Halopiger aswanensis: one gene and its partner. The protein of the gene in region 1 binds, or shares a complex with, the protein of each later gene. Links are inferred from orthologs where the notes say so. Each region holds a gene or a part of one and is shown on either strand. Other genes may lie near its edges.

Region 1 (3,062 bases):
GGGGAGCGCGAGCGATCGATAGACCTCGATCCACTCGGCACCCAGGAACGCGAGCGGGCCGGTCGTCGCCGTTCCGGCGCCGCCAACCGTGTATATACTTTCTGGCCACATACGTCTACAACTATGGTTCAGTCTAATATTACCTTTGGTTGGTGGAGGTCGTTGTAGCTGGGCGTTCACGCTTCCGGACGTGATGGCGGAGCTCGCGCCGACCGCTGTGAGATCGAGCGGTGGCGTATCGGATGTGACAGCGCCGCACGCTACCGGTTAGACGGACCCGCGAGGATCGCAGTTCGACGGGTTTAAGTTCGACATGGCATTTGCTTCAACAGAGACAGGCCTAGCCTGTTTCACTGACCCGTAGGAGCAACCCTGCGTACTACGGAGGTGAACGATGGCAGATTCGGATATTGAAACCGCAGTGGCTCGCGCACTCGAGGAGTCGCCGGACCGGAACTTTACCGAGACGGTGGACCTCGCGATCAACCTGCGCGACCTTGACCTGAACGAACCGTCGAACCGTGTTGACGAGTCCGTCGTGCTCCCGTCCGGAACCGGACAGGAGACGCGAATCGTCGTCATCGCCGAAGGAGAAACCGCCGTCCGCGCCGAGGAGGTCGCGGACGAGGTCCTTTCGGAGGACGACGTGGCCGACCTTGACGACGACGAAGCCAAGGATATGGCCGACGAGACGGACTTCTTCATCGCCGAAGAGGCGATGATGCAAGATATCGCCCGGCACCTGGGTACCATCCTCGGTCCCCGGGGGAAGATGCCGGACCCGCTCTCGCCCGACGAGGACGTCGTCGAGACCGTCAACCGGCTCAAGAACACCGTGCAGCTTCGCTCGGGTGACCGACGCACGTTCCACACGCTCGTCGGCTCCGAGGAGATGGATGCCGAGGACGTCGCCGACAACATCGACGTCATCCTGCGACGCCTGCACGCCGACCTCGAGAAGGGGCCCCAGAACATCGACGCCGTCTACGTCAAGACGACGATGGGGCCGTCCGTGGAGGTGGCCTAATATGAGCGCACAGGCTGAACGCAAAACCGAGAACCTTCCCCAGTGGAAGCGAGAAGAGGTCGACGAACTCGCCGACCTGCTCGCCGACTACGAGAGCGTCGGCATCGTCGGCCTCACCGGTATCCCCTCGAAGCAGCTGCAGGACATGCGCCGCGATCTGTACGGCACCGCAGAGCTGCGCGTCAGCCGCAATACCCTGCAGATCCGCGCGCTCGAGGACGCCGGCTACGACGACCTCGTCGAACACGTCGAGGGCCACGTCGGCCTGATCGCGACGAACGACAACCCCTTCACCCTCTACAAGGAGCTCGAGGCGTCCAAGACGCCCGCTCCGATCAACGAAGGGGAAGTCGCCCCGAACGACATCGTCATCCCCGAGGGTGACACCGGGATCGATCCCGGTCCGTTCGTCGGCGAACTGCAGAGCATCGGCGCGAACGCGCGCATCGAGGACGGTTCGATCCAGGTCATGGAGGACTCGACGGTCCTCGAGGCCGGCGAGGAAGTCTCTGCGGATCTGGCCAACGTCCTCAACGAACTGGGTATCGAGCCCAAGGAAGTCGGGCTCGACCTGCGCGCCGTCATCGCCGACGGCGTGCTCTTCGACCCGGAGGACCTCGACATCGACGTCGAGGCCTACGAGAGCGACATCGCGACGGCCGCCGCTCGCGCACGGAACCTCGCGATCAACGCGGAGTACCCGACCGCGGCGACGGCGCCGACGCTTATCGCCAAGGCCACGGGCGAGGCCAAGAGCCTCGGCCTGCAGGCCGCGATCGAGGACGAAGCCCTCATGCCCGACCTCGTCAGCAAGGCCGACGCACAGGTTCGTGCGCTCGCCGCCCAGATCGACGACGAGGAAGCCCTGCCCGAGGAACTGCAGGACGTCGAGGCGCCCGCTGCCGAAGCTGACGCTGAAGCGGCCGCCGAGGACGAGGGCGAGGACGAATCGGCAGACGAAGAGGACGACTCCGAGGCCGAGGACGCCGACACCGACGATGACGAAGACGACGGTGACGGCGCAGCCGGTCTCGGCGAGATGTTCGGCTAACGACCACTAACGGAGGATACAACAATGGAATACGTATACGCTGCACTCATCCTGAACGAATCGGGCGAAGAGATCAACGAAGACAACCTCACCGACGTGCTCGACGCCGCTGGCGTCGACGTCGAAGAGTCCCGTGTCAAGGCGCTCGTCGCCGCACTCGAGGACGTCGACATCGACGAAGCGGTCGAGGAAGCCGCTGCCGTCCCCGCCGGCGGAGCCGCCGCGGGCGGTGCCGCTGCGGGCGGCGCCGAAGGCGGTGCCGAGGAAGAAGAAGCCGAAGAAACCAGCGACGTCCCGGACACGACGGACGAGGACGAGGACGACGACGAAGACGAGGGCGCCGGCGGCGAAGGCCTCGGCGAGCTCTTCGGCTAAGTCGGTTCCGACGAGTTAGACAACCTTCCGATTTTTTGGCGCGTCCACGACCGTAGAGCGGCGGTGCTGTGACCTGCTTGCGGTTACAGTTGTCTGAGGAGTAGCGGCTCGAGCGTCGACGCCACCGCCTCCGTAGCGGGACCGACGATCGGACGATAGCGATCTGATTCACGACTGCCGAACGTACCAGATCCCGCCGCGGCGATCGAACCACTCGCCGACGGCGACGTGGGGCAGGGCGATGAGGCAGACGAAGAGCGTGTAGAAGGCGACCAGTCCCGGCAGGAGTTCGCCGCCGCCGAGCGGATTCGGGACGAGAATCCAGAGGAGCCCCGCGACCGCCGCGGTCGCCGCGCCAACTGCGAGGACGGCGCCGGCGGTCGCGCGTCTCGAGGACTCGACAGCGTTCGGTCCGGGCCGCGTCGCCAATCGCTCGCGCGCGAGTTGTCGCAGCGAGTACCACAGCGGGAAGTACAGTCCGACCGCGACGATGGGCGGGACGACGACGAAGTACGTCAGCAGGAGCGTCGTTTCGGCCGCGTCGGAGAGCCACGACCGCGAACGGGCGGGCTCGCGCTCGAGCGATCGAATAGCGTCGACGGTACCGAG
Region 2 (3,126 bases), on another replicon or contig:
GCTCGAAGGACTGGCCGTTGTAGACCTCGAAGGTCAGTCCGACGAACTCCGGCAGCACCGGCATGTCGCGCAGGTGCGTCCGGATCGGCGCGTTCGCCGTCTCTTCCTCGTCTTTCTCACGGGCCTCCTCGAGAAGCTTCTGCTTCTCGACGGAGAGACCGCGCTGGATACTTCGCCGCTGGCGTGCGGGCAGCAGTTCCGCGACTTCCTCGAGCTCCATGTCCTGCAGCTCGTCGAGCGTGTGACCGCGGTAGGTGAACTCCTCACCTTCGCGGCCGGTTCGGTACTCCTGGCTCATTTGTTCCCACCTCGGCCGGTACGGCGCGAGGAAATGTCACCGACCTTCCGCCCCGGCGGGGCGTCCCGCGAGACGGACTTCGGTTTTCCGGGGTGCTGTCGGCCGCCGCCACCGAACGGGTGGTCGACGGCGTTCATCGCGACACCGCGGACGCGGGGCCACTTGGTCCCGCGCGCTTTCATCTTGTGGTACTTGTTCCCTGCCTTGACCATCGGCTTCTCCGTGCGACCGCCACCGGCGACGACGCCGATAGTGGCGCGGCACTGCGGATCGAGGCGCTTGACCTCGCCGCTGGGGAGCTGAATGACCGCAGCGTTGCGGTCGTGGGTGATCAGGTCCGCGTTGACGCCGGAGGAACGAGCGAACTTGCCGCCATCGCCCGGGTTCGCCTCGACGTTACAGACCGGTACCCCTTCGGGAATCTCCGCGAGCGGGAGCGTGTTGCCCGGCTTGATCTCCGCGGAGACGCCGACCTGAATCTCCTCGCCGACGGCGACGCCCTCGGGAGCGAGGACGAGGCGCTGGTCGCCGTCCTCGAACTCGACGGCCGCGACCGGCGCCGAACGCGCGGGGTCGTGTTCGATGTCCACGACCGTGCCGCGGACGACGTCGTCGTCTTCTTCCTTCTTGTGATCGAGCTTTGCCTTGTATCGGTGCGACGGGGCGCGGAACGTGGAGGTACCGCGACCACGTCGCTGTCCAAGGATGCGTCGTCCCATCGTCAGAACACCCCGATTCGCGAGGCGACTTCTTGGGCGTCGTCGTCCTCGGACAGGCGAACTGTCGCTTTCTTCTTCCCTTTCATCGTTACCTGGGTGTTGATGTTGTCGACGGAGACGTCGAAGCGCTCCTCGACTTCGTCCCGAATCTCGGGCTTGGTGGCGTCAGGGTTGACGACGAACTGGAGCTTGTTCTCGAAGTCCATGTCGTTCATCGCCTTCTCCGTCACGAGCGGGTGCTCGATGATCGAACTCATCGGTCAGCCACCTCCTCGAGAGCGCTTTCGGTCCAGACGGTCAGTCGACCCGGCTGTGCACCGGGCGCGAGATCCTCCGCGTTGACCTCCGCAGCGGTCGTCACGTCGGCACCGGCGAGGTTCCGGGCCGCACGGGACGGACCGGACTCGCTCGAGGTGACGAAGAGGATCGACTTGGGCGTCTTGTACTTGCGTCCGCGGGTCTTCCCGCGACCCGAGCGGATGCTACGGCCTTCGTCGGCGCGTTCGATGTCGTCGGCGAGTCCGGCGGCCTCGAGGAAGGAGACGACCTCCTTCGTCTTCACGAGGTCCTCGAACTCGTCGTCGACGACGACCGGAATCTCGGCGTCGTCGTCGAACTCGTGGCCGCGCTCGGCGACGAGCTCTTCGTCGGTCGTCGCCGCGATCGCGCTGCGGACGGCCAGCTTCTTCTCTTTCGTGTTGATCGATTCGGTCCAGTCCTTCTCGGCCTTCGGCGGGTGGGCCTTGCGTCCCTTGACGGTCTGGGGAACGCGGCGACCGCGTCCGTCCTGTCGCGGGACGTGGGCCATCCCTCGGCCGCTGCCGAACGATTCGGCCGGCGTGCGGAGGCCGGCGAACTCGTCGGCACCGTAGTCCTGTTTTCGGTTTGCCTGGGCGGCGCGTACGGCGCGGGCGATCAGGTCCGGGCGGTAGTTAGTCTCGAAGACCGCCGGGAGCTCGACCGAGCCCGCGTCGTCGCCGTCCAGGTTGCGTACTGTTGCTTCCATATGTTATCCCTGGTTGGATGCGGTGGAGACGTAGCGCACCTCGGGATCGAGGCGCGGCTGGTCTCCGGGTCGGATCGCCGGGCGGAAGCGCACGAGGCGCTGTTCCGGTCCGGGGAGCGAGCCCTTGATCAGCGCGTGCGGTCCGTCGACTTCACCGTAGTTGATGAAGCCGCCGTCGACCGTCGCGTCTGCGCCGTCGCCCATGTCGACGAGGCGCTTGTTCAGTTCCGTCCGCTGGTGGTAGCCGGTCTGGCCCTGTTGGGGGACCGTCGACCGGACGCGGGACGGGTTCCAGGGACCGAGGTTCCCGATGCGGCGGCGCCAGCCCTGCCGGGCGTGCTTGCCCTTGCGTTTCTGGACGCCCCAGCGCTTGACGGGGCCCTGAGTCCCTTTCCCTTTCGTGACACCGCTTGCGTCGACGTACTCGCCGGCGCGGAACACGTCGTTCATGACGTGCTCGCCACCGTCCTCGAGCAGTTCGAGGGCGAAGTCGACGCGTTCCTCGACGGAGCCGCCGCCGACGCGCGTCTCCATCACGTCCGGTTTCTTCTTGGGGACCGAGGGAATCTCGGCCGGAACCGTATGCGTGATGACGCGGACGTCGTCGACGCGGCCCTCCTCGAGGAGACCGCGGAGTTCGTCTTCGGCGGCGTCGGGATCGTAGTCGTCACCGGGGAGGTCGAGGACGCGATCGAGTTCGGAAACGAACTCGTCGGTCCAGACCTCGGTGATCGGCTGCTTCCCGTACGCCGTATCTTCGTACGCTCGCAGGGCGACGGCGCGCATGGGCGGCGTCTCCACGATCGTCACGGGGACGGTCTGTTCCATCCCCTCGGTCGGCGAATTCGACTGGTCGTCGACCATGACGACGTGGGTCATGCCGGCTTTGTAGCCAGCGAAACCCTGGAGCGTCGGCTGTCCTTCGTCGTCCGGCCACGAGTTGAAACGCGGCACCTCCGAGGAGGCGCGCTTCCGTGGACCGAACCCGAGTGAGCCTTTGCGTGGTGCGTTTGATTGTGGCATTCTATCACTCTCGTAGTGAGAGGGGCGCGAGGGTGGCGAACAGAGCCTCCTCCGTTCGCACGACCTCGCTTCCCTGATCC

What was found. The genes of interacting proteins can lie anywhere in the genome.
Region 2: ATJ93_RS00730 (region 1) and rpl4p share a complex: the UniProt entries of both Methanocaldococcus jannaschii proteins name them as parts of the 50S ribosomal subunit. The link is inferred for Halopiger aswanensis from one-to-one orthologs.

Annotation. Positions count from the first base shown.
Region 1 is NZ_RAPO01000001.1:148,162-151,223, reverse strand. Bases 248-3,053 are described here. They hold ATJ93_RS00730 (50S ribosomal protein L10), read left to right. Parts: upstream 248-1,028; coding sequence 1,029-2,078; downstream 2,079-3,053. Other genes in these bases: ATJ93_RS00720 (Brp/Blh family beta-carotene 15,15'-dioxygenase), read right to left, coding at 2,622-3,053; rpl12p (50S ribosomal protein P1), read left to right, coding at 2,103-2,453; ATJ93_RS00735 (50S ribosomal protein L1), read left to right, coding at 395-1,027. Outside these bases: ATJ93_RS00740 (hypothetical protein), read right to left, coding at 1-111; more of ATJ93_RS00720, read right to left, coding at 3,054-3,062. UniProt on the Methanocaldococcus jannaschii protein: Forms part of the ribosomal stalk, playing a central role in the interaction of the ribosome with GTP-bound translation factors.
Region 2 is NZ_RAPO01000002.1:85,401-88,526, reverse strand. The notes cover bases 148-3,017. They hold rpl4p (50S ribosomal protein L4), read right to left. Parts: upstream 2,024-3,017; coding sequence 1,271-2,023; downstream 148-1,270. Other genes in these bases: ATJ93_RS07515 (50S ribosomal protein L3), read right to left, coding at 2,027-3,017; ATJ93_RS07525 (50S ribosomal protein L23), read right to left, coding at 1,020-1,274; ATJ93_RS07530 (50S ribosomal protein L2), read right to left, coding at 295-1,023; ATJ93_RS07535 (30S ribosomal protein S19), read right to left, coding at 148-298. Also shown: more of ATJ93_RS07535, read right to left, coding at 1-147; more of ATJ93_RS07515, read right to left, coding at 3,018-3,046; ATJ93_RS07510 (putative RNA uridine N3 methyltransferase), read right to left, coding at 3,051-3,126. UniProt on the Methanocaldococcus jannaschii protein: One of the primary rRNA binding proteins, this protein initially binds near the 5'-end of the 23S rRNA. It is important during the early stages of 50S assembly.